One region of the Streptomyces sp. NPDC002463 genome, then DNA from elsewhere that is predicted to be linked to it. Evidence: predicted binding sites of a transcription regulator. Region 1 holds the regulator's gene; the other holds the start of a gene.
What was found. The regulator HspR, encoded in region 1, represses chaperone genes until heat shock. The targets are predictions, from matches to a motif close to TTGAGNNNNNNNNNCTCAA.
Positions count from the first base shown of each region.

Region 2: lon (endopeptidase La) is a predicted target of HspR. The motif match lies at 8,834-8,852, and genes of this name have one in related genera.

Region 1 covers NZ_JBIARL010000011.1:242,162-256,852, reverse strand. The annotation lists gene ACFYX3_RS23530 ((Fe-S)-binding protein) at 1-461, opposite strand, end outside; gene ACFYX3_RS23525 (sugar transferase) at 569-1,084, opposite strand; gene dnaK (molecular chaperone DnaK) at 1,297-3,129, shown strand; gene grpE (nucleotide exchange factor GrpE) at 3,126-3,761, shown strand; gene dnaJ (molecular chaperone DnaJ) at 3,795-4,970, shown strand; gene ACFYX3_RS23505 (heat shock protein transcriptional repressor HspR) at 4,974-5,417, shown strand; gene ACFYX3_RS23500 (helix-turn-helix transcriptional regulator) at 5,488-6,468, opposite strand; gene ACFYX3_RS23495 (hypothetical protein) at 6,602-6,814, shown strand; gene ACFYX3_RS23490 ((2Fe-2S)-binding protein) at 6,823-7,140, shown strand; gene ACFYX3_RS23485 (pyridoxamine 5'-phosphate oxidase family protein) at 7,250-7,654, opposite strand; gene clpB (ATP-dependent chaperone ClpB) at 7,777-10,371, shown strand; gene ACFYX3_RS23475 (hypothetical protein) at 10,361-10,789, opposite strand; gene ACFYX3_RS23470 (YbjN domain-containing protein) at 10,907-11,443, shown strand; gene ACFYX3_RS23465 (glycosyltransferase family 39 protein) at 11,456-12,580, opposite strand; gene ACFYX3_RS23460 (pyridoxal phosphate-dependent aminotransferase) at 12,778-13,956, opposite strand; gene ACFYX3_RS23455 (hypothetical protein) at 14,138-14,326, shown strand; gene ACFYX3_RS23450 (hypothetical protein) at 14,379-14,594, shown strand.
Region 2 covers NZ_JBIARL010000001.1:111,699-126,389, forward strand. The annotation lists gene ACFYX3_RS00450 (nitrate- and nitrite sensing domain-containing protein) at 1-1,684, opposite strand, end outside; gene ACFYX3_RS00455 (hypothetical protein) at 2,057-2,848, shown strand; gene ACFYX3_RS00460 (MarR family winged helix-turn-helix transcriptional regulator) at 2,860-3,342, opposite strand; gene ACFYX3_RS00465 (lysozyme) at 3,578-4,420, shown strand; gene ACFYX3_RS00470 (lytic polysaccharide monooxygenase) at 4,610-5,497, shown strand; gene ACFYX3_RS00475 (DUF4240 domain-containing protein) at 5,707-6,300, opposite strand; gene lon (endopeptidase La) at 6,400-8,811, opposite strand; gene ACFYX3_RS00485 (GNAT family N-acetyltransferase) at 8,943-9,587, shown strand; gene ACFYX3_RS00490 (hypothetical protein) at 9,639-10,172, shown strand; gene ACFYX3_RS00495 (spermidine synthase) at 10,293-10,964, shown strand; gene ACFYX3_RS00500 (response regulator transcription factor) at 11,036-11,773, shown strand; gene ACFYX3_RS00505 (ATP-binding protein) at 11,770-12,879, shown strand; gene ACFYX3_RS00510 (multifunctional oxoglutarate decarboxylase/oxoglutarate dehydrogenase thiamine pyrophosphate-binding subunit/dihydrolipoyllysine-residue succinyltransferase subunit) at 13,212-14,691, shown strand, end outside.

The DNA of each region.
Region 1 (14,691 bases):
GCCTGGCCGGTCTTGGAGCCGGCGAAGCGGGACTTGCGGCCGGCCTTGGTCGGCTTGCTCAGCTGGCGGATGACGATGAGCGTCACGATGCCGAGGACCGTCATCAGGCCGAGGAACTCGGTGAAGATCTCGTACGGCAGCCAGTCGCCGATGATCGGGATCAGCCAGTCGGCCTGGAAGAGCTGGCCGAAGGCGTTCACGATGGTGAGGAGCAGCGAGAAGAAGCCCACCGCGACGAACCAGTGCGCGAAGCCGACGATGCCCCAGCGGTTCATGCGGGTGTGGCCGAGGAATTCCTTGACCAGCGTGATGGTGCGCTGCTTGGGGTCACCGGTGCGCGTGCCGGCGGGGACCGGCTGACCGAGCCGCACGAAGCGGTAGATCTGCACGGTGGCGCGGCCGAACAGCGCGACGGCCACCACCGTGATGGCGATCGACACGATGATCGCGGCGAGTTGCATGACGGGCTCCTCGGGCGGGCCTACTAAGCGGTAACTTATTGAGTTCCTGCTGAGATTACCCGGTCACGGCGCCGCGCTGTAGCGGCGCTCGCGGTGATATGTGTCGCTCAGGCAAACCTTGCCGCGCGACGCCTGCGTACAGCTGGAAGCGTACGCGCAAGGATCAGCAGATCCATCCCCAGCCAGTGGTGGTCCACATAGTGGAGATCGAGCAGCTCGCGCTCCTCCCACGGCAGGTCCGATCGGCCGCTGATCTGCCACGGTCCGGTCAGTCCGGGGCGTACGGAGAGCCGGCGGCGGCCCTCGCCCGCGCACTCGCGGTGGGTCGGGGTCAGCGGGCACGGGCCGACGAGCGACATCCGGCCCACGACGACGTGCAGCAGCAGCGGCAGTGCGGCCAGCGGGCTCTTCGTGCGGAAGGTCAGCATCGTGAAGGGCCGCCCGCCGAGGCCGGCCACCGTCCGGCGGCGCAGCACCGCGCCACCGCCGCCGAGGGTGACGGAGAGGGCGGTGCCGACGATCAGGGGTGCGAGGACGAGCAGCAGGAGCGTCCCGCCCGCCACGTCGAACGCGCGCTTCGCCGTCAGCGCGCGCTCGGCCGTCATCACGCGCTTCGCCGTCATGCGGTCATACCCTCCGGCGGGAATCCTGGCATATGTCCGGACCCTTTCATGTGAACCCGGGCAAACCGGGGAACGACGCGGAGCGACGCGCCCGTTGAGCGTCCCGTCGGGTGAAGAGTTGAGTCGACTCGACTCAGGTCTGTTGACGAAGGCGACCTCCTCGTGCATCCTTGAGTCAGTTCCACTCAAGTCAGTCAGCTGGAGGAATCGAAATGGCACGTGCGGTCGGCATCGACCTGGGCACGACTAACTCCGTCGTCAGCGTTCTGGAAGGCGGCGAGCCCACCGTCATCACCAACGCCGAGGGCGCCAGGACCACGCCGTCCGTCGTCGCCTTCGCGAAGAACGGCGAGGTGCTCGTCGGCGAGGTGGCCAAGCGTCAGGCCGTCACCAACGTCGACAGGACCATCCGGTCGGTCAAGCGCCACATGGGCACCGACTGGAAGATCGACATCGACGGCAAGAGCTTCAACCCGCAGCAGATGAGCGCCTTCATCCTGCAGAAGCTCAAGCGCGACGCCGAGGCGTACCTGGGCGAGAAGGTCGTCGACGCGGTCATCACCGTCCCGGCGTACTTCAACGACTCCGAGCGTCAGGCCACCAAGGAGGCCGGTGAGATCGCGGGCCTCAACGTCCTGCGCATCGTCAACGAGCCGACCGCGGCCGCCCTGGCCTACGGCCTCGACAAGGACGACCAGACGATCCTCGTCTTCGACCTCGGTGGCGGCACCTTCGACGTGTCCCTCCTGGAGATCGGCGACGGCGTCGTCGAGGTGAAGGCCACCAACGGTGACAACCACCTCGGTGGTGACGACTGGGACCAGCGCGTCGTCGACTACCTGGTGACGCAGTTCCAGAACGGCCACGGCGTGGACCTGGCCAAGGACAAGATGGCTCTCCAGCGTCTCCGTGAGGCCGCGGAGAAGGCGAAGATCGAGCTCTCGTCCTCGACCGAGACCACGATCAACCTGCCCTACATCACGGCCTCCGCCGAGGGCCCGCTGCACCTGGACGAGAAGCTCACGCGCGCCCAGTTCCAGCAGCTCACCTCGGACCTGCTCGAGCGCTGCAAGGTGCCGTTCCACAACGTCATCAAGGACGCGGGCATCGCCCTGGGCGAGATCGACCACGTCGTCCTCGTCGGTGGCTCGACCCGCATGCCGGCCGTCGCCGAGCTCGTCAAGGAGCTGACCGGTGGCCGCGAGGCCAACAAGGGCGTCAACCCGGACGAGGTCGTCGCCATCGGCGCCGCGCTCCAGGCCGGTGTCCTCAAGGGTGAGGTCAAGGACGTCCTGCTCCTCGACGTGACCCCGCTGTCCCTCGGCATCGAGACCAAGGGCGGCATCATGACCAAGCTCATCGAGCGCAACACCACGATCCCGACCAAGCGGTCCGAGATCTTCACGACGGCCGAGGACAACCAGCCGTCCGTGCAGATTCAGGTCTACCAGGGCGAGCGCGAGATCGCGGCGTACAACAAGAAGCTCGGCATGTTCGAGCTGACCGGTCTGCCGCCGGCCCCGCGTGGCGTCCCGCAGATCGAGGTCGCGTTCGACATCGACGCCAACGGCATCATGCACGTGACCGCGAAGGACCTGGGCACGGGCAAGGAGCAGAAGATGACCGTCACCGGCGGCTCCTCGCTGCCGAAGGACGAGGTCAACCGGATGCGCGAGGAGGCCGAGCAGTACGCGGAGGAGGACCACCGCCGCCGCGAGGCCGCCGAGTCCCGCAACCAGGGCGAGCAGCTCGTCTACCAGACGGAGAAGTTCCTCGCCGAGAACGCGGACAAGGTCCCGGGTGAGGTCAAGACCGAGGTCGAGACCGCGATCGCCGAGCTGAAGGAGAAGCTCAAGGGCGAGGACACCGCGGAGATCCGCACCGCCACCGAGAAGGTCGCGGCCGTCTCGCAGAAGCTCGGCCAGGCGATGTACGCCGACGCCCAGGCCGCCGGCGGCGATGCCGGTCAGGCCCAGGCGCAGGACGACGACGTCGTCGACGCCGAGATCATCGACGACGAGAAGCCGAAGGGCGGCCAGGCGTGACCGAGGAGACCCCGGACTTCGAGGAGAAGTCCGACGTCCCCTCCGGCGCCACCGCTGACGACGCCGCCGAGGCCGCCGAGACCTCCGAGGAGGACTCGACGGCCCCGGCCGGGGACGCTACGGACGTAGCCCTCCTGGCGCAGCTGGACCAGGCCCGTACCGCGCTCACCGAGCGCACCGGTGACCTCCAGCGGCTCCAGGCCGAGTACCAGAACTACCGCCGCCGCGTGGAGCGGGACCGGGTCACGGTCAAGGAGATCGCCGTCGCGAGCCTCCTGTCCGAGCTCCTTCCCGTGCTCGACGACGTCGGCCGGGCCCGGGACCACGGCGAGCTCGTGGGCGGGTTCAAGTCGGTGGCCGAATCGCTGGAGACCGTCGTCGCCAAGATGGGTCTGCAGCAGTTCGGCAAGGAGGGCGAGCCCTTCGACCCGACGATCCACGAGGCCCTGATGCACTCGTACGCGCCGGACGTCACCGAGACGACCTGCGTGGCGATCCTGCAGCCGGGGTACCGGATCGGCGAGCGGACCATCCGGCCCGCCCGCGTGGCCGTCGCCGAGCCCCAGCCGGGCGCGCAGGCGAAGGCGGAGGAGTCGGAAGACCCCGACAAGTCCGAGAAGGACAGCGAGTAACAGCCGTACCCGGAAGCGGGAGGAGGGACGTCGATGAGTACGAAGGACTTCGTCGAGAAGGACTACTACAAGGTTCTCGGCGTCCCCAAGGACGCCACCGAGGCCGAGATCAAGAAGGCGTACCGGAAGCTCGCCCGCGAGAACCATCCGGACGCCAACAAGGGTGACGCGAGCGCCGAGGCGCGCTTCAAGGAGATCTCCGAGGCGAACGACGTCCTCGGCGACCCCAAGAAGCGCAAGGAGTACGACGACGCCCGCGCCCTGTTCGGGAACGGCGGCTTCAGGGCCGGCGGCCCGGGCGCCGGCGGCTCGTTCAACTTCGACCTGGGCGACCTCTTCGGAGGCGCCCAGGGCGGGGCGGGCGGGGGCGGTTTCGGCGGCGGTGGCATCGGGGACGTCTTCGGCGGCCTGTTCAACCGCGGCGGGGGTGCCACCCGCACCCAGCCGCGGCGCGGCCAGGACATCGAGTCCGAGGTGACGCTCAGCTTCACCGAGGCCATCGAGGGCGCGACCGTGCCCCTGCGGATGTCCAGCCAGCAGCCGTGCACGGCGTGCTCGGGCACCGGCGACAAGAACGGCACGCCCCGGGTGTGCCCGACCTGCGTCGGCACCGGTCAGGTCTCGCGCGGCAGCGGCGGCGGCTTCTCGCTCACCGACCCCTGCGTGGACTGCAAGGGCCGCGGCCTCATCGCCGAGAACCCCTGCGAGGTCTGCAAGGGCAGCGGGCGGGCCAAGTCCTCCCGCACCATGCAGGTCCGCATCCCGGCGGGCGTGAGCGACAACCAGAAGATCCGGCTGCGCGGCAAGGGAGCGCCGGGCGAGCGCGGCGGGCCGAACGGCGACCTGTACGTCGTCGTGCACGTCGACGCCCACCCGGTCTTCGGCCGCAAGGACGACAACCTCACCGTCACGGTGCCGGTCTCCTTCTCGGAGGCGGCGCTCGGCGGCGAGATCAAGGTCCCGACCCTCGGCGGCCCCGCGGTCACCCTCAAGCTGCCCGCGGGCACCCCGAACGGCCGGACCATGCGCGCCCGTGGCAAGGGCGCGGTCCGCAAGGACGGCACGCGCGGCGACCTCCTCGTGACGGTCGAGGTGGCGGTGCCGAAGGAACTGGACGACAAGGCACGCGAGGCCCTGGAGACCTTCCGCGAGGCGACCGCCTCGGAGGACCCGCGGGCCGAGCTGTTCCAGGCCGCGAAGGGAGCGTGACCCGTGGAAGGACGCAGACGCAATCCATTCGAACTGACCGACGAGTCGCCGGTGTACGTCATCTCGGTGGCGGCCCAGCTCTCCGGTCTGCATCCGCAGACCCTGCGCCAGTACGACCGCCTCGGGCTCGTCTCTCCGGACCGCACGGCCGGACGGGGCCGCCGCTACTCGGCCCGTGACATCGAGCTGCTCCGTCAGGTGCAGGCGCTGTCGCAGGACGAGGGCATCAACCTGGCCGGAATCAAGCGGATCATCGAACTGGAGAACCAGGTCGCGGCGCTCCAGGCCCGGGTGGCCGAGCTGTCGGCGGCGGTCGAGGGCGCGGCGGCGACGATGCGCCAGCGCGAGGCCCAGGTGCACGCCTCGTACCGCCGGGATCTGGTGCCGTACACCGACGTGCAGCAGGCGAGCGCCCTCGTGGTGTGGCGCCCGAAGCGCGGCGAGTAGCCCTTCTTCCCCTGTCACGCCCGAGGCCCCTTCACCACCGGTGAAGGGGCCTCGGCCGTATTCTTGCCGTTCAGCTGTCCCGTTCGAGGATGCCGGACTGGGCGATCAGATAGCCGAGCTGAGCGCGGCTCCCGCTGCCGAGGGCGGCGGCGAGCTTGGCGATGTGCGCCCGGCAGGTCCGCACGTTCATCCCGAGCCGGCGGGCGATGGCCTCGTCGACGTGCCCCTCGACGAGGAGCTTGGCGATGGAGCGCTGGACGCCGCCGATGCCGTCGGTCTTGATGTCGTACGGGATCTCCTCCCGTATCGGCACCGCCAGATGCCAGAACTGGTCGAAGACGCCGCCGAGGTAGGCGACCAGACCGGGGTGGCGCAGCTCCAGGGCGACCTGGCGGTCGCTGCGGGCCGGGATGAAGGCGACCTCGCGGTCGACGATGATCAGCCGGTCGATGATCTCTTCGAGGGTGCGGACCTGGACCTCGGGGCCGACGTGCTCCAGGTAGGTGAGCGTGAGCTCGGTGTGGCGTGCGGTGTGCTGGTACAGCGTCCGCATGCTGATGCCGCGCCCGAGGAGCGGGGAGACGCGGTCGAGGGCCTCGCTGAGGGCCTGCGCGGGGCGGCCGCCGCCCGGCTGGACGGTGAGGAGCTCGTGGCGGCAGTTGGCCACGACGCGGTCCAGGGTGGAGTTGATGCGGTCGATGCCCTCGAGGACGTTGATCGCGTGTGTGGTGGGGGAGTCGTGGGCGCTGATGGCCATGAACGGCTCGAAGGCGTCCGACAGGGCGACGGTGCGCCGCCGGCGGTCGAGTATCTCCCGTTCGATCGGCTGGAGCAGCTGGGCGAGCGCCGCTGAGGGGGGAACCGGACGCAGCCACTGCGCGTCGTCGGGGTCGGGGTGGAGCAGGGACAGGTCGAGGAGGCAAGGCGTCTCGACCGCCTCTGACCGGGGTATTCGCCCGGTGCGCAGAGCGGCCGCGTACAGCTCGGAGCCCGCTTCGCACAGTTCGGCGTGCGAATGTGGGTGACCTGTTTCGTCCGCTTGTTTCCGCATATGTACACCCCCAGGCTCCTGCATCTCAGGAACATGATGCCTGGGTTTGGTGGTGCAGGCGCAGAGAGTAAGCCATCGTCTTACTCGCGGGGGTTGGAAAAGAGACGTTGCCTTCAAGTGAGGTTGCTCGGTGATGATGAAGAAGCTCATACGTGCGGCGGCCGGACTCGCCTTCATCGCGGCCGCCACAGTGGGCGCGGGAGTGGCGCTCGACCCGGGCTGGCACTCGGGGACGGCGGAGGTGCAGGCCGCTCAGCTCGACCCGGGTTGGCACTTCGCCGCCCCCACCGTGGTCGACGACCCGGGCTGGAGCGTGGCCCCCGTGCAGGAACCTGACTGGGACTAGTCGGGCACATGAATGTTCCCGATGACCCCAGGTTCCGCCGGGAGATGGCTTCGGCCTACCGCTCCGGCTGGCACTTCGTCGATCTCGCCACGGCAATCCCCCACCGTGGCGACTCGCTGAAGGTCACCCTCTTCGGAGAGCCGATCGTCGTCGCCCGCGAACAGGACGAAGACGTCCGTGCGTACCGCTGTCTGCGCCGCCCCCGAGGCGCTCCACAGCCCATCCGCTGTGCCATCCGGTACGGCATGATCTTCGTCAACCTCGATCAGCGCGACCACCAGCTGATCGAAGCAGAGGCCATCACCGCCACCCCCCGCAGTGCCTGAGCGATTCCCCCGTCGTTGTAGATCGCTCCGGCACTTCCCCCACACAGCGGCGCCATCGCGGACCTGAAACGCGATGGTGCCGCTGTGCTTTTCGTTTCTCCCGTACGGATCAGGCGCGGCCCATCGCCCGGGTGAGGGCGATCTCGATGACGACCCGGTCCGGGTTCGGCGACGGCGTGCGGCCGTAGCGCTCGGCGTAGCGGTCGACGGCGTCCGCGACCGTCTCGGCCTCCGTACGGATGTGGGCGACGCCCTCCAGGGTGGCCCAGCGCCCCTTGTCGACCTGGCAGACCGCGACCCGCGCGCCGTCCGCGCCCGCCGCCAGGACGTTGGCGACCTTCCGGCTGTTCTTGTTGGTGATCACGCGCGCGTACCCGCCCTCGGGGTCGTACGTGACGCCGACCGCGACGACGTGCGGCGTGCCGTCCGGGCGAGGGGTGGTCAGGGTGCACATGTGGTACTCGCGCCAGAAGCTCAGGTACGAGTCGGAGGGGTTCCTGGGGTCTGTGGCCATGCCCGGAAACTACCCGGGGTCGAGCTCCCTCCGAAACATTGAGCCGCTTCGACTCAACTTTGTGTACCCTGGAGAAGTCATAGAAGGAGAGGACCCACGAGAACCCAGGAGGAGCACCGCACGTGGACGCCGAACTGACCAACCGGAGCCGGGACGCGATCAACGCGGCGAGCAGCCGCGCCGTGTCCGACGGACACGCCGACCTGACCCCCGCCCATCTGCTGCTCGCGCTGCTGACCGGTCAGGACAACGAGAACATCACCGACCTGCTCGCCGCCGCCGGTGCCGACCAGGCGGTCGTGCGCGCCGGCGCGGAGCGCCTCCTCGCCGGTCTGGCGAGCATCACGGGGTCCACGGTCGCGCCCCCGCAGCCCAACCGCGACTTCCTCGCCGTCCTCGCCGACGCCGACAAGCGCGCCAAGGAGCTCGGCGACGACTTCCTCTCGACCGAGCACCTGCTCATCGGCATCGCGGCCAAGGGCGGCCGGGCCGGTGAGATCCTCGACGAGCAGGGCGCGAGCGCGAAGAAGCTGCTCGACGCCTTCGAGACGAGCAGGGGAGGACGCCGGGTGACCACACCCGACCCGGAGGGGCAGTACAAGGCGCTGGAGAAGTTCGGCACGGACTTCACCGCCGCCGCGCGCGAGGGCAAGCTGGACCCGGTCATCGGCCGCGACCACGAGATCCGCCGTGTCGTCCAGGTGCTCTCCCGCCGCACCAAGAACAACCCGGTCCTCATCGGCGAGCCCGGCGTCGGCAAGACCGCCGTCGTCGAGGGCCTCGCCCAGCGGATCGTGAAGGGCGACGTCCCCGAGTCCCTGAAGAACAAGCGGCTCGTCTCGCTCGACCTCGGCGCGATGGTCGCCGGCGCGAAGTACCGCGGCGAGTTCGAGGAGCGCCTGAAGACCGTCCTCTCCGAGATCAAGGAGAGCGACGGCCAGATCATCACCTTCATCGACGAGCTGCACACCGTCGTCGGCGCGGGCGCCGGCGGCGACTCCGCCATGGACGCGGGCAACATGCTCAAGCCGATGCTGGCCCGCGGCGAGCTCCGCATGGTCGGCGCGACCACCCTCGACGAGTACCGCGAGCGGATCGAGAAGGACCCCGCCCTGGAGCGCCGCTTCCAGCAGGTCCTGGTCGCCGAGCCGACCGTCGAGGACACCATCGCGATCCTCCGCGGACTCAAGGGCCGGTACGAGGCCCACCACAAGGTGCAGATCAACGACTCCGCCCTGGTGGCCGCCGCGACGCTCTCCGACCGGTACATCACCTCCCGCTTCCTCCCCGACAAGGCCATCGACCTCGTCGACGAGGCCGCCTCCCGGCTCCGCATGGAGATCGACTCCTCGCCCGTCGAGATCGACGAGCTCCAGCGCTCCGTGGACCGGCTCCGCATGGAGGAGCTGGCCCTCAAGAACGAGACGGACGCGGCGAGCAAGCAGCGCCTGGAGAAGCTGCGGCGCGACCTCGCCGACCGCGAGGAGGAGCTCCGCGGCCTCACCGCCCGCTGGGAGAAGGAGAAGCAGTCCCTCAACCGGGTCGGCGAGCTGAAGGAACGCCTCGACGAGACCCGCGGCCGCGCCGAGCGCGCCCAGCGCGACGGCGACTTCGACACCGCCTCCAAGCTGCTGTACGGGGAGATCCCGGGCCTGGAGCGCGAGCTGGAGGCCGCCACCGAGGCGGAGGCCCAGCAGGAGGCGGCGAAGGACGCGATGGTCAAGGACGAGGTCGGTCCCGACGACATCGCGGACGTCGTCGGCTCCTGGACCGGCATCCCCGCCGGCCGCCTCCTGGAGGGCGAGACGCAGAAGCTGCTCCGCATGGAGGAGGAGCTCGGCAAGCGGCTGATCGGCCAGTCCGAGGCCGTCCAGGCCGTCTCCGACGCGGTGCGCCGCACCCGCGCCGGGATCGCCGACCCCGACCGGCCCACCGGCTCCTTCCTCTTCCTCGGCCCGACCGGCGTCGGCAAGACCGAGCTGGCGAAGGCGCTCGCGGACTTCCTCTTCGACGACGAGCGGGCCATGGTCCGCATCGACATGTCGGAGTACGGCGAGAAGCACTCCGTCGCCCGGCTCGTCGGCGCGCCCCCCGGCTACGTCGGCTACGAGGAGGGCGGCCAGCTCACGGAGGCGGTCCGCCGCCGCCCGTACAGCGTGGTCCTGCTCGACGAGGTGGAGAAGGCGCACCCGGAGGTCTTCGACGTCCTGCTCCAGGTCCTGGACGACGGACGCCTGACCGACGGGCAGGGCCGGACGGTGGACTTCCGCAACACCATCCTGATCCTGACGTCGAACCTGGGCAGCCAGTTCCTGGTCGAGCCGCTGACCTCGGAGGACGTGAAGAAGCAGCAGGTCCTGGAGGTCGTGCGGGCGAGCTTCAAGCCCGAGTTCCTCAACCGGCTCGACGACCTGGTCGTCTTCTCGGCGCTCGACCGGACCGAGCTGGGCCGGATCGCGCAGCTCCAGATCGGCCGCCTCGCGCAGCGCCTCGCCGAGCGGCGCCTCACCCTGGACGTCACCCCGGAGGCCCTGGAGTGGCTCGCCGAGGAGGGCAACGACCCCGCGTACGGCGCACGGCCGCTGCGCCGCCTGATCCAGACGGCGATCGGCGACCGGCTCGCCAAGGAGATCCTGGCGGGCGAGGTCGTCGACGGCGACACGGTCCGCGTGGACCGTGTCGAGGACGGGCTGATCGTGGGCGCGGCTACACGTTGAAGGAGCTGAGGTGTACGAGGGCGGTGCCGCCGTCCTCGTACACCACCTTCACGTTCACGTAGAGCGCCTGGTCGTAGTCCGCGTCCAGGCAGAGGTCCTTGTCGCAGGAGGGCGGTGGTTCGCCGCCCGGATAGGTGGCTTTCAGCCAGTCGGCGACCCCGGCGCGCGGCATGCGGAAGTCCACCGTGACATACGAGTCCTGCCAATGCGCCTCGGTGCACCGGGCGTCCTCGGCGGACGCCGGAAGCCGGCCGTGGGCGAACTCCATCGCCTCGGCGCAGTCCACCGGCTGCGGCTTCCCGGCCTCGCTGAACGAGTAGGCCCCCCAGACCAACAAGGAGATCGGCAGCCCGCAGAGCGCCACGAGCCCCACGCCGAGCCAGATCCACCACCGGGATTTCTTCTTCGTGTCCCCCATGGGCCAGAGATCATGTCAGCTGGCAGCGGATCTTGCCGCTTCCGGCCCGGCGGGGCTTGCCACGTACCGCCCGGCATGGGGGAGGATGGCGAGCATCCGTACGAAGGGAAATACACGGTGAGCATCGACCCGTCCTCGATTCCGAATTTCGGGGGCCAGCCCCAGCCTCAGGCCGCAGGACCGGCGGGCCCCGTCGTCCCCGACCAGGACCTCGTCAAGCAGCTCCTCGAGCAGATGGAACTCAAGTACGTCGTCGACGACGAGGGTGACCTCGCGGCGCCGTGGGAGGAGTTCCGCACGTACTTCATGTTCCGCGGCGAGGGCGAGCAGCAGGTCTTCTCGGTGCGGACGTTCTACGACCGCCCGCACTCGGCCGACGACCGCGCGAAGGTTCTCGACGCGATCGACGACTGGAACCGCCGCACCCTGTGGCCCAAGGTGTACACGCACCTGCACGAGGAGGAGGACGGCTCCGCCACCCTCCGCCTCATCGGCGAGGCGCAGATGCTGATCGGCACCGGCGTCGCCCTGGAGCACTTCGTGTCCTCCACGGTCAGCTGGGTCCGCGCCTCCATCGAGTTCGACAAGTGGATCGTCGAGCAGTTCGGCCTGGAGTCCCCCGAGGACAAGGCCTCCGGCGACGACGAGGCCTGAGCCCCTCAGGGATCAGATCGCCATGCGCGCGAGCGTCAGGGCGTAGGCCCCGTAGCAGTACGAGAGCCCGGCCAGGGCCGCGACCACCAGGATCGCGGCCCTCGGCCGGGCTTTCGTCAGCGCCGCCGCGAGCGGCAGCAGCAGCGGGAAGGCCGGCAGCAGGAAACGCGGCTTCGACTCGAAGAAGCCCGAGCCGCCGACGGCGATGAGCACGAGCACCGCCGTGTACACGAGCACGGGCGGCGGCAGTCGCTCCGTCCACACCGCGAGCGCGAAGAGCAGCACGCCCGCGCCGGTGATGAGCAGCGCCATCACGAAGCCGAACTGGGTGGGGCCGCCCAGCATGTCCCGTACGAAGACGAGCGCGCCCTTCCCGAAGTCGAACCGGGACGTCCAGCCGGCCTGCACGGCGAAGTAGCCGCCGAGCGGGTCGCCGCGCCGGACGCCCACCCAGAGCACGTACGAGACCCAGCCCGCCGGCGCGAGCAGGCCCGCCGCCCACACCCGCGGCCCGGACCGGCCGCGGGTCCGCCACAGCTCGCAGACCGCGGCCACGACGACGGCGGCGGCGACCGCGACCCCGTTCGGCCGGGTCAGCCCGGCGAGGCCCGCGAGGGCGGCCGCCGAGAGCCAGCGGCGGGTGAGCAGCGCGTACAGCGCGAAGGCGGCGAACGCGGTCATCACCGGTTCGGTGTACGCCATGGTCAGCACGATCGAGTGCGGCAGCAGGCCCCAGAGGAGGACGAGCACGGTGGCGGTCCGGCGGCCGCGCAGCCGCTCCGCGACGAGGTAGACGCCCCAGGCGGCGGCCCCGGCGGCGAGCCAGGAGAGCAGCAGCCCGGCGGTGCCCCCGGCGACGGGCAGCACGGTGGTGACGGCCCGGACGAGCGCCGGGTAGAGCGGGAAGAAGGCCAGGTCGTTCAGGACCATGCCGTGGGCGCCGTGGAGGACGCGCCCGTACCCGTGCGCGGCGATCCCGGCGTACCACCGGGAGTCCCAGGAGCTCGCGAGGAGCGCCCGGGGCGAGCGGCCGGTGCGCGGGGCCCACAGGGCGAGGACGAGCAGACCGGTGAGCCGGGCGGCGGCGAACAGCCCGAGCGCGGGCGCCGCCCGGCGCAGCGGGCCCCGGAACCGCAGACGGTCACGGGGCCCGCTGCGGACCGCGGCCGGGGGTGCCGTGCGGTCGAGGGTCTCGGCGGACAGGGTGCACCTCCGGGCGCGGGAAACCGATCATTACCCGGTAAATCGGTCTACCCGACGATCGTCCCGGCTCCCGGAGGGCGCGCGCGGGTGGGGGCACCCACCCCCCACCCGGCCGAACGGCCGCCCGTGTCTCAGGCCAGCCGCTTCAGGCGCGAGACGGCCTCCTCCAGGACCTCGGTCTTCTTGCAGAAGGCGAAGCGGACGAAGGGGGCGCCGGCCTCGCGGTGGTCGTAGAAGACGGCGTTGGGGATGGCGACGACGCCGGCGCGCTCCGGCAGGGAGCGGCAGAAGTCGAAGCCGTCGGTGGCGCCGAGGGGGCGGATGTCGGTGGTGACGAAGTAGGTGCCGGCCGGGCGGTAGACCTCGAAGCCCGCCTGCGCGAGGCCCTCGCTCAGCAGGTCCCGCTTGGCGCTCAGGTCGGCGCGGAGGCCGTCGAAGTAGGCGGCCGGGAGGCGCAGGGCCTCGGCGATCGCGTACTGGAAGGGCCCCGAGGAGACGTACGTGAGGAACTGCTTGGCCGAGCGGACGGCGGAGGTCAGCTCGGGGCTCGCGGTGACCCAGCCGACCTTCCAGCCGGTGAACGAGAACGTCTTCCCGCTCGAACCGATGGTGACCGTGCGCTCCCGCATGCCGGGGAGGCTCGCGATCGGCAGGTGCTCGGCCCCGTCGAAGACCAGGTGCTCGTACACCTCGTCCGTGACGACGAGGAGGTCCCGCTCGGCCGCCAGCTCGGCGACGGCGGTCAGTTCGGCCCGGGTGAGGACCGTGCCGGTGGGGTTGTGCGGGGTGTTGAGCAGGATCAGCCGGGTCCGGTCGGTGACGGCGGCCCGCAGCTCGTCGAGGTCGAGGACGTAGGCACCCTCGTGGGGGCGGAGGGTGACGGGGACGCGGGTGCCGCCGGCCATCGCGATGCACGCCGCGTACGAGTCGTAGTACGGCTCCAGGGCGATCACCTCGTCGCCCGGCTCGACGAGGGCGAGGAGGGCAGCCGCGATCGCCTCGGTGGCGCCGGCCGTGACGAGGACCTCGGTGTCGGGGTCGTACGCGAGGCCGTAGCGCTCCCGCTGGTGGTCGGCGATCGCCGACCGCAGCTCGGGGACGCCGGGGCCGGGCGGGTACTGGTTGCCGCGGCCGTCCCGCAGCGCGCGGACCGCGGCCTCCCGGATCTCTTCCGGGCCGTCGGTGTCGGGGAAGCCCTGGCCGAGGTTGATCGACCCGGTCCTGGCGGCGAGCGCGGACATCTCGGCGAAGATCGTCGTCCCGAACTCGGCGAGGCGGCGATTGAGCAGCGGTCGTGTCATGACGGCCATCCTGGAGCCAAGCTCTGGACTTGCTCAAGTGCGCTTTGACGGGTGTCCCGGGCGGGGATCGCCCTGGCATGAACATCGCATTCTTCATCCTCGGTATCGCGGCCGTGCTCGCGTTCGGGGTGTGGCTCGTCGCGAGCGGGATGAGCGGGACGAAGCGCGTGAGTCGCGGTGGTGACAGCTGGTGGGCCGGGGCGCCGTCCTCGGGCTCCTCGTCCTCCTCCTCGTCGTCCTCGTGCTCCTCGTCCTCGTCGTTCTCCTGCTCCGGTTCCTCGTGTTCGAGCTCCTCGTGTTCGAGCTCCTCCTGCTCCTCGTCCTCCTGCTCCAGCTCCTCGTGCAGCTGAAGCTCTGGACTCGCTCAAGTCGGCTTTGACGGGGTGTCGGACCGGGCATCCCCCTCGCACAGAAGAACGGGGGCAGTACTCATGGAATTCGTGATCTTCATCGTCTTCGCGCTGGTCGTGATCGGCCTGTTCTCCGGCCGCCGGAAGACGGCCGGAGGCAAGAAGCGCCGGGGCGGGCGCAGGGGTGGCAGCTGGGCCGACGGGGGCAGCGGTGGCGGCTGCGGCGGCGGAAGCTCCTGCGGGTCGGGCGGCGGCTGCGGGTCCGGCTGCGGTGGTGGCTGTGGTGGCGGCAGCTGATTGAACAAGTGAACTGCTGGGTCCCCGAAGGGGTTGGAAAACACGGCAAGTTGGGTAAAAACGCTGCGAGTCGCCCGGCGTCCGTGGTTCTCTCGCT
Region 2 (14,691 bases), on a different contig from region 1:
GAACGGGCCCGGCGTGGCCGTGGACGTGCTCGTGTCCGGCGAGGACGAGGAGGTTCTCGCTGTGGCGGCGCATGACGGTCGCCATGTGGTCGAGCTTGAAGAGGGTCGCGAGGCGGTCCGGGTCCTGCTCGCGCTCCTCCAGCTTCTCGATGACGCCGAGCTGCCGCTCGACGAGCCCGAGGCTGCGCAGCGAGAGGTTGACGAAGGTGTGGTGGACGCTGTTCCTGAGCCGTTCGAGGTCGGCGGTGAGGAGGGCGACCCGGCCCTGGAGGTCGGCGCGCTGGGCGGCGAGTTCGGCGCCGACGGCGTCCTTGGCGGCGGCCAGGTCCTCGCGCTCGTCGGTGAGCCGCTCGGTCTGCGCGGCGAGGCCGGCGAGCTTGCCGTGGAGGGCGTTGAGGGAGCGGACGACCTGGGCGAACTCGTCGTTGCGGCCGGTGAAGCGGACCGCTTCCTCGGTGTGCGGCTCGGGGGCGGCGGCCAGTCGGGCGGCACCGAGGCGGAGCACGGCGAGCGGCCGGGTGAGGGTGCGGGCGACGTAGGTGGAGATGCCGATCGCGACGAGGAGGCAGCCGCCGAGGTAGGCGAGGCGCAGTTCGAGGGCGGTGACGTCGTCGTCGCGGAGGGCGGCGAGGCGTTCGACCCGCTCGGTGGCGAGGGCGGACTCGACGCCGCGCATCTGCTCGATACGGGCGGAGAGCGCGGCGTCCAGGGCGACCGGGTCCGTGCCGCGCTCGGCCTCGGTCAGCCTGGGCTGGTCGGTGAGGCTGGCGAGGGCGAGCTCGGCGGTCTTGACGTCGGGGCCGGTGACGGTGGCCGCGAGGGAGTCGCGGGCGGTGGCCCCGGTGGCCTGGTCGAAGTCGCCGAGGGCGGCGAGCTCGCGGACGCGGGCCTGCTGGGCGGCCGCGGTGAGGCCGTCGCGGGCCCGGTCGGCCTCCGCCGCGCCCTCGGGCTCGTCGGCGACGTAGGTGCCGGTCTGGGGGTCGTAGTGGACGTCCCCGGTGGGCTCGGGCTGCGGCACGGAGAGCGCGCCGAGGAGCAGGCCGCGGGTGGCGGAGGCCTGTTCGACGGCGCGGCCGAGGGCGGCGGGGGCGCGGGTGGCCCCGGTCAGCGCGGTGTCGGAGGCGCGGGCCGGGGTCTTGTCGGCGAGTTCGTCGGCGAGGGCCTGGAGCTTGGCGATGACGTCCGAGTACGCCTTGTGGGCCTCCAGGGCCGTGCCCTTGCCGGTGAGGGCGGTGCGGCGGACGGAGGGGACTCCGGCGAGTTCGCGGCGGAGTTCGGCGGGGGCGGCGGGCCGGATCTCGTCGATCTGGCGGTCGACGCGGGTGGAGCGCGCGTCGGTGATCTGCCGCTTGTGCTTGGCGTCGCCGCTCTGGTTCTCGCGGCCGGCGGCGATGTACGCCACGACCTCGTCGCGCTCGTCGGCGAGGGAGTGCGCGAGGGTGACGGCCTGCCGGTCGAGTTCGGCGAGGGTGACCAGGCGCTGGGACTCGGTGAGCTCGGCGGAGGCGGCGAGGACCGCGGGGGCTCCGGCGGCGAGGACGGTGACGCTCACCAGGGCGACGCCGGCGACCAGCCGGTTGCGGACGCGCTTGGGCCGGCCGGCGGGGGCCTGCGGCTCACCGGGGGTCTGGCTCTGCGTGCCGTTGTTGCTCCGAGGCCGCTTCTTCTGCACCGGTGCTCGCATTCTTGATTCGTCCGCCGATGAAGCAGAGGTGACGGCCGGTCACTAAGGAGCACCCCCACCCCTGGTACGGCTTCCGACCATTCCAGCGCTTCCGGCAGGGGGACGGGCATCGGCCGCTCCGCCACCCGAACGAGTGAACAACACTCCGTAGTTGGCGGACAACTCGCGGAGGTGGGTTCCGGGGGCTCGCACGGGGCGCCGGTTGGATCTTCCGGGCAGGCTTTGGCAGGATGCGCGCCCGCAGTTTCCCGGAGGTAACCCTTCCGCCTCTCGCACCGCTTCTGCGGGCTTGGTACAGGCCTTTTCCGGCCGTTTGCAGGTCCGGTGAAGGAGTTCAGGGGGGAATGCGCGGCGGCGGGCACACTGGAAGGCATGCGCAGCGAAGTCGCCTCTCTTCCCGGCAGCCCCGAACGCCCCAACGAGGACTGGGTGGCCGCTGTTCTGCCCGCCTCGGGCAGCGGGGGGACCCTCGTCCTGCTCGACGGCGTCACACCTCCCGCCGGTGATGACGGTTGCGTGCACACGGTCCCCTGGTTCACCGCGCGACTGGGCGGGGCTTTGACCGAACTGTCCGGTTCCCGCCGGGACATGCCCCTGTCCGAGATCCTGTCGCTGGCAATCCGGCGCACCGCGGACGCCCATCGCGACACCTGTGACCTTTCTCACGTGCGAACACCTCAGGCGACCGTGGTCCTCGCCCGCTGGGACGAGACCTCGGTCGAGCACCTCGTCCTCTCCGACTCCGTACTCCTCCTGGAGTCCCCGGACGGGACGGTGCGGGCCGTGCTCGACGACCGGCTCGACCGGGTGCCGGCCGAGGTGCTGCGCTCCCTGGAGGCGACGGACCGGCTGCGGAACCGGGAGGGCGGCTTCTTCACCGCGGCGGCGGACCCGGAGGTGGCCGCGCGGGCGGTGACCGGGACGGCGCCCCGCGCGGAGGTGCGGGCCCTGGCGGCGCTCTCCGACGGGGCGAGCCGCTGGGTGGAGCTGTTCGGCGAGGGCGACTGGACGGACTGCTTCGGCGTCCTGCGGAAGGAGGGCCCGGCCGGCCTGCTCCGCCGGGTGCGGGCCCTGGAGGCGGCGGACGCACGGGCCGGCGGCGCGCGGCGCTGGAAGCTGCACGACGACGCGACGGCGGCGTACGCGGAGCTGCCGGGGCGGTGAGCCTCGACCCGTCACCCCTCCGAGCGGAGGTTGAAGTGGTTCAGGAGGCGGGCCAGTTCGGCGACCTCGGCGCGGTCCCAGTCGGCGAGTTTGCGGACGTAGCGTTCGCGCCGGGCGTCGCGGACGCTGCGGAAGCGGCTGCGGCCCTCCTCGGTGAGACGGACGAGCGAGGCGCGGCCGTCGGCGGGGTCGGGGTCCCGGGCGACGAGCCCGAGGTCCTCCAGGGCCCGGAGCTGGCGGCTCATCGTCGCCTTGCCGACACCGAAGTACCCGGCGAGTTCGGTGGCCCGCTGGGGTCCGGCGTCGTCGAGGCGTACGAAGAGGCCGTAGGCCGCGGGTTCCAGTTCGGGGTGGACCTCGCGGGCCATCTCGCCGGACTGGGCGCGGGCGCGGCGCAGAAAGACCGCCAGCTCCCGTTCGAGGGCCAGGAATTCCTGGTCCACACCACTTCCGGCGGTGGCCCGGCCTTCACTTCCCGTACCGCTTCCGTGCACGTCAGCACCTCCCGCACGCTTTCCGGACCCTGAAAGTTTCTTGCGGCGACGTCCATCGCCGCAGCTCCTTCAGTATTTCGCAGGCGTAGACCAACGGCGGCAACCAGGCCCCCTTCCGCAGGGCGGGTCTACGTGCGTAGCGTCTTCTCCGGCAGGGCGTATGACATGTCCATTCCAGGCTTTGTCGTGCGGTCCGCCGCCATCGCTCCCCCACCGAGCCTTTCGGAGGCACGCAATGCGTGTGCACAGATCCGGAACGACCCTCGCCGGCGCCGCCCTCGCGGCCCTGGCCCTCCTCCTCCCCCTCGGCCTCTCCGGCACCGCCACCGCCGCCCAGGACCCGGGCGCCCGGAAGGCGACCCCCGCGCGCGGCTCCGCCTACATGGGCATGGGCGTGATCGCGCACGACGGACAGGGTGCCGAGCCGGCCGGCGGCGCCTCGCTCCTCGCCACCCAGACGGAAGGCGTGGACGTCTCCAGCCACAACGGCAACGTGGACTGGTCCACGCTGTGGAACAGCGGGGTCAAGTGGGCCTACGTCAAGGCGACGGAGGGCACGTACTACAAGAACACCTACTTCACCCAGCAGTACAACGGCTCCTACAACGTCGGCATGATCCGCGGCACGTACCACTTCGCCACCCCGGACACGACGACCGGAGCCGCCCAGGCCGACTACTTCGTCAACAACGGCGGCGGCTGGTCGAAGGACGGCAGGACCCTGCCGGGCGTCCTCGACATCGAGTGGAACCCGTACGGCGCGACCTGCTACGGCAAGACGGCGTCCGGGATGGTCGCCTGGATCCAGGACTTCGTGAACCGCTACCGGTACCGGACGGGCCGCGACCCGGTGATCTACACGGCCACCAGCTGGTGGAAGCAGTGCACCGGCAACTCCGCGGCCTTCTCCTCCACCAACCCGCTGTGGATCGCGCGGTACGCCACCGACGTCGGCGAACTCCCGGCCGGCTGGCCGTACTACACGATCTGGCAGTACACCTCCTCCGGCCCGACGGTCGGCGACCACAACCACTTCAACGGGGACTACTCGCGCGTGCAGGCACTCGCGAACGGCTGACCCCCGCCGCCCCGACGGCGGCCCCCGGTGTGCGGCGGCATTCCGGGGGCCGCCTTTTTCCGTCCACCCCCTTGCCCATTGGTATGGACCAATGCGAGGCTTCCTCCGCCGGTCGCCCGGATCAACTTCCGTGCGCCCGGCGCGCGTTGCTCAACCCGTACTCCCCCACGCACGAGAGAGAGCCCCCGCATGCCGTCCTCCCGCCGCACCGCCACCGGCGTCGCAGCCCTGTCCGCCGCCGCGGCCCTGGTCAGCCTCACGCCCGCCACCGCGAGCGCCCACGGAGCCGTCTTCAACCCCGTGAGCCGGATCGCGGCCTGCTACGCCGAGGGCCCCGAGACGCCCAAGTCGCAGGTCTGCAAGGACCTCGTCGCCGACTCCGGCACCCAGCCGCTCTACGACTGGAACGAGGTCAACATCGCCAACGCCGCCGGGCAGCACCAGGCACTCATCCCGGACGGCAAGCTCTGCTCGGCCAACCGCGAGAAGTACCGGGCGCTGGACTGGGCGCGCACCGACTGGCCGGCGACGGCCGTCGCAGCCGGCTCCTTCGACTTCAAGTTCCGCGTGACGGCGCCGCACTCGGGCACGATGACCGTCTACATCACCAAGGCGGGCTTCGACCCGACGCATCCCCTGAAGTGGTCGGACCTGGACCCGACGCCCGTCGCCGTCTACAACACCGGCCGCACCGCGACCGACGGCTACTACAACTTCACGGGCACCTTCCCGGCGCGCACCGGCCGCCACATCGTCTACAAGATCTGGCAGCGCAACGACAGCCCCGAGGCCTTCTACAGCTGCTCGGACGTCACGTTCGGCGGTACGGCGACGGCTTCCGCGACGACGGCCGGGGCCCAGGCCCCGACCGAGGCGAAGATCGCGGCGGGCGCCGAGCTGTCCACCGTGAGCCACGCGGGCCACGGCGGCGACGAGCAGCCCCCGGCCCTCTCCGCCGAGACCACCGAGGCCCCCGCCTCGCCGCTCCCGCTGGCCCTCACGGGCGCGGGCGCCCTCGCCGTCTTCGCAGCGGGCAGCCTGCTCCTGGGCCGCCGCCGCAACTCGTCGGCGTCCTGAACGCTCAGGGACCCGAACCCCTGAGGCCCCCGACACCTCGGACCTCGGGCCCCTGAGCCCCGGAGCCCGAGGTCCGGGCCCCCTCGGCTCCGGACACCGAGGCCCGGACACCGAGGCCCGGGCCCCGAGGCCCCGAGATCCCGGGAGCCGGGCCCCGTCAGGCTCCGACCCCGAGGCCCGGGCCTCTGAGGCCCGTACCCCTCCGGCTCCTAGGAGCCGGAGGTGGCGGGTGGGAAGAGGGCGGTGAGTCGGGGTATCGCCAACCCCTCCGGCCGAGAGCCCCGGGGCGACTCGCCCTCTTCCCATTCCCCCGCCGCCTCCGCGGCGTCCTCCGCCGCCTCCACCGCGTCGAGGAACTCCTCGCCGTGGTCGTCCTCCTGGCCCGTCAGCTCGTCCCACGCGTCCTGGGCGACGTAGTCGAGCTCCTCCCACTCGGGCCACTCGTCGTCGTGCCACTCGTCGTGGTGCCGGCCCACGAGCGCGCGCACCCCGGGCAGGTCCGCCAGCGCGTCCGGGTCGGCGAGGACCGACTCGTACGCCTTCCGCCCCTGGCCCACCAGCCAGAGGGTGAAGTAGTGGAAGCCGTCGTCCGTGCAGGCGCCGCCCTCTATCCGGTTCGCCGCCTTCCACAGCGCGCGCGTGTCCGCGAGCTCGGTCGTCCGCTCCAGGCGCACCTGGAACGCCACGCTCTCGGCCTCCGGACGCCGCAGCAACTCCGCCCGCAGCCATTCGAGCCGCTCCTCCCGGTCACCCGGCCGGCGGCCCAACTCGTCGATGAGAGCCCAGAAGGCGTCGTCGTTCATGCGTACGAGCATGCCAGCCCCGACTGACATCCGGGTAACGGGATCCGTACGCGCCGGAGCGGGGTGCCGACAGGGCACCCCGCTCCGGCGCGTGGGGAGTTACGCGGCCACGTCCACCGGCACGACCGCCGGGGCGAGCGCGATCTCCAGGACCTGGCGGACGTCCGTCACCGGGTGGACCTCCAGCTTCTCCAGGATCTCGGCCGGGACGTCGTCCAGGTCGGCCTCGTTCCGCTTGGGGATCACGACCGTCGTGATGCCCGCCCGGTGCGCGGCGAGGAGCTTCTGCTTCACGCCGCCGATCGGCAGCACGCGGCCGGTGAGGGAGACCTCGCCGGTCATGGCCACGTCCGTACGGACGAGCCGGCCGCTCAGCAGCGAGGCGAGGGCGGTCGTCATGGTGACGCCCGCGCTCGGCCCGTCCTTGGGCACCGCGCCCGCCGGGAAGTGGATGTGCACGCCCCGGTCCTTGAGGCCGGTGACGGGCAGCTCCAGCTCCGCGCCGTGCGAGCGGAGGAAGGAGAGCGCGATCTGCGCCGACTCCTTCATCACGTCGCCCAGCTGACCCGTGAGGGTCAGACCGGCGGCGCCCGTCTCCGGGTCGGCGAGGGACGCCTCCACGAAGAGGACGTCACCGCCCGCGCCGGTCACGGCGAGCCCGGTGGCGACACCCGGCACGGCCGTCCGCCGCTCCGCCGGGTCCTGGGCCGACTCCGGCACGTGGTGCGGCCGCCCGATGAGCTCCCGCAGGCCGTCCGCTCCGACCGTGAACGGCAGTTCGCGGTCGCCGAGTTCGTGCTGGGCCGCGACCTTCCGCAGCAGCCGGGCGATCGACCGCTCCAGGGTGCGGACACCGGCCTCGCGGGTGTACTCCCCGGCCAGCTTCCGCAGCGCGGACTCCTCCAGGACGACCTCGCCCGGCTCCAGACCGGCCCGCTCCAGCTGGCGCGGGAGCAGGTGGTCACGGGCGATGACGACCTTCTCGTCCTCCGTGTAGCCGTCGAGGCGCACCAGCTCCATGCGGTCGAGGAGCGCCTCGGGGATGGCTTCGAGGACGTTGGCCGTGGCCAGGAAGACGACGTCGGAGAGGTCGAGTTCGACCTCCAGGTAGTGGTCGCGGAAGGTGTGGTTCTGCGCGGGGTCGAGGACTTCGAGGAGGGCCGCCGCGGGGTCGCCGCGGAAGTCGGAGCCGACCTTGTCGATCTCGTCGAGCAGGACCACCGGGTTCATGGACCCGGCCTCCTTGATGGCGCGGACGATCCGGCCGGGCAGGGCGCCGACGTACGTCCGCCGGTGACCGCGGATCTCCGCCTCGTCGCGTACGCCGCCGAGGGCGACCCGGACGAACTGGCGGCCCATGGCGTGGGCGACGCTCTCGCCCAGGCTGGTCTTTCCGACGCCGGGAGGACCGACGAGAGCGAGCACGGCACCGCCGCGGCGGCCGCCGACCACGCCGAGACCGCGGTCGGAGCGCCGCTTGCGCACCGCGAGGTACTCGGTGATCCGTTCCTTCACGTCGTCGAGGCCGGCGTGCTCGGCGTCCAGGACCGCGCGGGCGCCCCGGATGTCGTACCGGTCCTCGGTCCGCTCGTTCCACGGCAGTTCGAGGACGGTGTCCAGCCAGGTGCGGATCCAGGAGCCCTCGGGGGACTGGTCGCTGGACCGCTCCAGCTTCTCGACCTCCTTGAGGGCGGCCTCCCGCACCTTCTCGGGCAGGTCGGCGGCCTCCACGCGGGCGCGGTAGTCGTCGGACTCGTCGCCCTCGGCCTCGCCGTTGAGGTCGCGGAGCTCCTTGCGGACGGCTTCGAGCTGGCGGCGGAGCAGGAACTCGCGCTGCTGCTTGTCGACGCCCTCCTGGACGTCCTTGGCGATGGTCTCGGCGACGTCCTGCTCGGCGAGGTGCTCGCGGAGCAGGGCGGTGGCGAGCTTGAGGCGGGCGACCGGGTCGGCGGTCTCCAGGAGTTCGACCTTCTGCTCGACGCTGAGGAAGGGCGAGTAGCCGGAGTTGTCGGCGAGGGCGCCGACGCCGTCGATCTGCTGGACGCGGTCGACGACCTGCCAGGCGCCGCGCTTCTTGAGCCAGCTGGTGGCCAGCGCCTTGTACTCCTTGACCAGTTCGGTCACGTGGCCGGGCAGCGGGTCGGGCAGGGTCTCCTCGACCGTGGCGCCCTCGACCCACAGGGCGGCGCCGGGGCCGGTCGTGCCGGCGCCGATGCGGACGCGGCCGAGGCCGCGGATCAGCGCGCCGGGATCGCCGTCGGACAGGCGCCCGACCTGCTCGACGATGCCCAGGACGCCGGTGCCGGCGTAGGTCCCGTCGACCCGCGGCACCAGGAGGACGCGGGGCTTGCCCGCGACGGCGCGGGCGGCGGCCTGGGCGGCCTCGACGGCGGCCCGTACGTCGTTGTCGGACAGGTCCAGCGGCACGACCATTCCGGGCAGCACGACCTCGTCGTCGAGCGGCAGCACAGGCAGAGTGAGCGGCACGGACGCCATGGACTCAGAAGCCATGATCTCCCCTTCGGCAGTCAAGTTGAGCTATGTGCACTCAATGCTTGTGAGCCCAGAGATGTTCCCGTCCATACGTTCGCTCTGAGCGATCACCCCCACACGCACCCACAGAGCCCACATGTAATGCCCTCATGAACATCTCATCCATTACTTCAGCGTGGGTGGCGGGCTGGACCGTCTCCCGGGGCGCCCCGGCCGCCGTCGCCGAGCCCTGGGGCTACCGGATCGACGTCGGCCTGCCCCGGCATGTCGTGCGGCACGTCCTGCCCGCCCCCGACGCGGCCTCCGTCGGCGCGCTCTGCGCCCGGCTGACCACGCCGTACAGCTGGCTCAAGGTGATGGCGGGTCCCGAGGAGGCGGCGGCGTGGATCACCGACGGATGGACGGTCCCCGACGACCCCGGCTTCATGATGGTCAAGCCCCTGGACCCCGGCGTCCGCCCCGCGCCCCCCGAGGGGTACGCCCGCACGACCGAGGTCGCGAACGGCGTCATCCGCGTCCGCGTCCTCGCCCCGGACGGCACCCTCGCCGCCCGCGGCCAGATCGCCCCGACCGGCTCCACCGCCGTGGCCGACCAGATCGAGACCGACCCCGCGCACCGGCGCCGGGGCCTGGGAGCGAACGTCATGCGCACCCTGGAGGCCGCCGCCGCCCAGGCCGGCGCCGAGACCGGCGTGCTCGCTGCGACCACGGACGGCCTCGCGCTCTACGACTCCCTGGACTGGCGCTACCGGGGACCGATCACCGGAATGGTCCGAACAGACACCCGGGGCTGAAACCCGGCCGTCCGGCTGCGAGCGGGACCCCGGAGCGGGCATGCTCGTCCCATGGTGCGAGGCGTGAGGGGTACGGGGAAGTGGTGCGGGGCCCTGCTGCTGGCGGGAGCCCTGGCCGGCGGCCTGAGCGGCTGCGGCCCCGGGGTGCCGCCCGTGCCCGGCGGAGCGCCGTCGAGCGCGAGCACGCCGGCCGTTCCGAGCCCCACGACGGACCCCGGCACACCCACCGCGGAACCCCAGCCGGGCGAGGTCCTCGTCGAGGTGGTCGTCAACGGCGGCCTCGCCGGCGTCCGCAACCGGCTCGTCGTCCACTACGACGGCAGCTGGACCAGCCGCTCCGGCACCAGACCGCCCCGGACGGGCCGGCAGACCCCCGCCGAGGCCGCCGAACTGCGCGCGGCCCTGGAGGACCCCGCCTTCGCCCTGGTCCCGGACCGCCCGACGGGCAAGCCGATCCCGGACGGCTTCCAGTACTACGTGACGTACCGCCACCGCCTGGTCGTCGCGGACGACCACACCCGCCCACCGGCCCTCGACCGCGTCTTCGCGGCCCTCCCGGAGGGCGGCCCGCCGACGAGCCCGTGAGGGGCGTACGAGAGACGGCGTCCCCGCGCGCGTACGGCTCGTTAAGTGTTTGTCCCGGTCGTCGCCGCCCCGCAAGGATGGCCGGGAGAGACCGTACGTTCACGAGACCACGGAGTGATCATGACCAGCCCCGTCACCCTCGACCGCCGCGATGGGCCGTACGGAGAAGTGGTGCTCCGCCGCAGGGCCGAGCACTACGAGATCATCGCCAACGGCACCTTCCTCATGGACACCTCCGACGGGCGCTCCGAGCGGCTGCTGATCGACGCGGCGCTGGGTGCCCTGCCCGAGGAGTCGCGGTCCGGTGCGTCCGTCCTCGTCGGCGGGCTCGGGGTCGGTTTCTCGCTCGCGCACGCCGCCGCCGAGCCCCGCTGGCGACGGATCGTCGTCGCCGAGCGTGAGGAGGCGATCATCGACTGGCACCGGCAGGGACCCCTCGCGGCGATCTCCGGGGCTGCGCTCGCCGATCCGAGGACCGTGATCCTGCACACGGACCTGGTGGAGTACCTGCGCACCACGACCGACACCTACGACGCCCTGTGTCTGGACATCGACAACGGGCCCGACTGGACGGTCACCGAGGACAACGAATCCCTGTACTCGGCCGAGGGTTTGGCGGCCTGCGCGGCCCGTCTCGACCCCGGCGGGATCCTCGCCGTGTGGTCCGCCCAGCCGTCCGCCGATTTCGAAGAGTCGTTGCGGAATGCCGGATTCAGCGGGGTACGGACGGAAGAGATCCCGGTTGCCCGGGGCGTCCCCGACGTGGTCCACCTCGCCGTCCGTCCCGGATAGCTCCTGGATAGCCGGGACGCCGCCGGTACCTCTAGGCTGCTGCACCGACATCGGCGACGCGAGGCGGAGCAATGGAGCAGACACACACCACTCACCACGGTGCGGCGGCCACTCCGGGGGCCCAGCGGCGCGTCCTTGTGGTCGAGGACGACGCCACGATCGTGGAGGCGATCTCCGCGCGGCTGCGCGCCGAGGGCTTCCTCGTGCAGACCGCGACCGACGGCCCCGCGGCCGTCGACGCGGCCGAGGCATGGCAGCCGGACCTGATGGTCCTGGACGTGATGCTGCCCGGTTTCGACGGCCTGGAGGTGTGCCGCAGGGTCCAGGCCCAGCGCCCCGTCCCCGTCCTCATGCTGACCGCCCGCGACGACGAGACCGACATGCTGGTCGGCCTCGGCGTCGGCGCGGACGACTACATGACGAAGCCGTTCTCGATGCGCGAGCTGGCCGCCCGGGTGCACGTGCTGCTGCGCCGGGTGGAGCGGGCCGCGCTCGCGGCGGTCACCCCGCGCAGCGGGATCCTGCGCCTCGGCGAGCTGGAGATCGACCACGCGCAGCGCCGGGTCCGGGTCCGCGCGGAGGACGTGCACCTGACCCCGACCGAATTCGACCTGCTCGTCTGCCTGGCGAGCACCCCCCGCGCGGTCCTCTCCCGCGAGCAGCTGCTCGCCGAGGTGTGGGACTGGGCGGACGCCTCCGGCACCCGGACCGTGGACAGCCACATCAAGGCGCTGCGCCGGAAGATCGGGGCCGAGCGCATCCGTACGGTCCATGGTGTCGGTTACGCGCTGGAGACCCCGGCGCCGTGAGCCGGCCGGGGCCCGGGAGGCCGCACGTGCAGGGGCCGCGCCGGTCCCGCCGCATCGTGATCTCGATCAAGACGAAGCTGGGCGCCCTGGTCGTCGGGGCGGTCCTGCTGACCTCCTGCCTGGCCCTGGTGGCGATCCGGACCTCCACCGAGTTCCGGTACATCACGATCTTCGCGATGATCGCGACCCTGCTGATCACCCAGTTCGTGGCGCAGTCCCTGACGGCCCCGCTCGACGAGATGAACACGGTGGCCGGGTCGATCTCGCGCGGGGACTTCAGCCGCCGGGTGCGGGGCGCGGACCGGCGGGACGAGCTGGGCGACCTCGCCTCGACGATCAACCGCATGGCGGACGACCTGGAGGCCGTCGACCGGCACCGCAAGGAGCTGGTGGCGAACGTCTCGCACGAGCTGCGCACGCCGATCGCCGCGCTCCGGGCCGTCCTGGAGAACGTGGTGGACGGGGTGTCCGAGGCCGATCCGGAGACCATGCGGTCGGCCCTGAAGCAGACGGAGCGGCTCGGGCGGCTCGTGGAGACCCTGCTCGACCTGTCACGTCTCGACAACGGTGTCGTGGCGCTCCGGGCGAGCCGCTTCGAGGTCTGGCCGTATCTCTCGGGGGTGCTGCGGGAGGCGAACCTGGCCGCGTCCCAGCGCGGCCTCTCGTCGACCTCGGGCCTTCACCGCCGTACGGACGTGCATCTGCATCTGGACGTGTCGCCGCCCGAGCTGGTCGGGCACGCGGACGCGGAGCGGCTGCACCAGGTGATGGCGAACCTGATCGACAACGCGGTGAAGCACTCCCCGCCGCACGGCCGGGTCACGGTCCGGGCCCGGCGGGGCCCGTATCCGGACTCGCTGGAGCTGGAGGTCGAGGACGAGGGTCCCGGCATTCCGGAGTCGGAGCGGCACAAGGTCTTCGAGCGGTTCAACCGGGGCTCGGTCCCGGACCGGCAGGGGCCGGGCAGCGACGGCGGCACGGGGCTCGGGCTCGCGATCGCCCGCTGGGCGGTGGATCTGCACGGCGGCGGGATCGGAGTGGCCGAATCGTCACGTGGATGCCGCATCAGAGTCACTCTTCCGGGCAGCCTTCCCCCCAGAGATTGACGTAGGGTTCGAACCGGAAGCGCACGTTCTGCGTGTACGTGGGCAGGACATGCGTCTCCGTGAGCGAGACCTGCGTCTTCGTGAGCGGGACGTGTGCCTCCGTGAGCGGGGCGTGATCAGGGGTGCGGCCGAACAGGGCCGTGCTCGCGCTTCCCCGTACCCTCACACATGCGGAACCACGCTTGTTTCCCGCCATTCATGGCATCGAAACACGCTGTCAAGTGTGACTTGCGCAACGTTGGACTGCCTGGCCTGCACCTCTCGGCCGGACAGGCGTAGCCTTTATTTCCGCTGTCCATCACCTTGCGAAGCGGAAGAGGGCGGTTGCCGCCGTGTCGTCTCAGTCCCCCAGTACCCCGAGCTCCCCGGCAGACCAAGACGGGCAGGGCGTAAGCCCCGCAGCCGCCTTCGGTGCCAATGAGTGGCTCGTCGACGAGATCTACCAGCAGTACCTCCAGGACCCGAATTCGGTCGATCGTGCCTGGTGGGACTTCTTCGCCGACTACAAGCCCGGAGCGTCGGAGACCCCGGCCGCCCCGGCCGCCACCACCACGCAGAGCGCCGCGCCCGCCGCGCCGCAGGCGGGCCCCGCACAGGCCGCGCCTTCGGCTCCCGCGGTCGTCCCGGCCCCCGCGGCCGCCCCGGCCCCGGCTCCCGTGAAGCCCGCCGCGGCCCCCGCGCCGGTCGCCGCGAAGCCGGCCGCCGCCGCTCCGGCGCCGGTCAAGGCCGCCCCGGCCGCCGAGGCACCCGCCGGCCCCGAGCTGATCACGCTGCGCGGCCCCGCCGCCGCGGTCGCGAAGAACATGAACGCCTCCCTGGAGGTGCCGACGGCCACGTCCGTCCGCGCCGTCCCGGTGAAGCTGCTCTTCGACAACCGGATCGTGATCAACAACCACCTGAAGCGCGCCCGGGGCGGGAAGATCTCCTTCACGCACCTCATCGGCTACGCGATGGTGCAGGCGATCAAGGCCATGCCGTCGATGAACTACTCCTTCGCGGAGAAGGACGGCAAGCCGACCCTGGTCAAGCCGGAGCACGTGAACTTCGGCCTCGCGATCGACCTGGTCAAGCCCAACGGCGACCGCCAGCTCGTCGTCGCGGGCATCAAGAAGGCCGAGACGCTCAACTTCTTCGAGTTCTGGCAGGCCTACGAGGACATCGTCAAGCGCGCCCGCGTGGGCAAGCTGACGATGGACGACTTCTCCGGCGTCACGGTCTCCCTGACCAACCCCGGCGGCCTCGGCACCGTCCACTCCGTGCCGCGCCTGATGCCCGGACAGTCCGTCATCATGGGCGTCGGCTCCATGGACTACCCGGCCGAGTTCCAGGGCACCTCCCAGGACACCCTGAACAAGCTGGGCATCTCCAAGGTCATGACCCTGACCTCGACGTACGACCACCGCGTCATCCAGGGCGCCGCCTCCGGCGAGTTCCTGCGCATCGTGGCGAACCTCCTCCTCGGCGAGGACGGCTTCTACGACGAGATCTTCAAGGCCCTGCGCATCCCCTACGAGCCGGTCCGCTGGCTCAAGGACATCGACGCCTCGCACGACGACGACGTCACCAAGGCCGCGCGCGTCTTCGAGCTCATCCACTCCTACCGGGTCCGCGGCCACGTCATGGCCGACACCGACCCGCTGGAGTACAAGCAGCGCAAGCACCCCGACCTGGACATCACCGAGCACGGCCTCACCCTGTGGGACCTGGAGCGCGAGTTCGCGGTCGGCGGCTTCGCCGGCAAGTCGATGATGAAGCTCCGCGACATCCTCGGCGTGCTCCGCGACTCGTACTGCCGCACCACCGGCGTCGAGT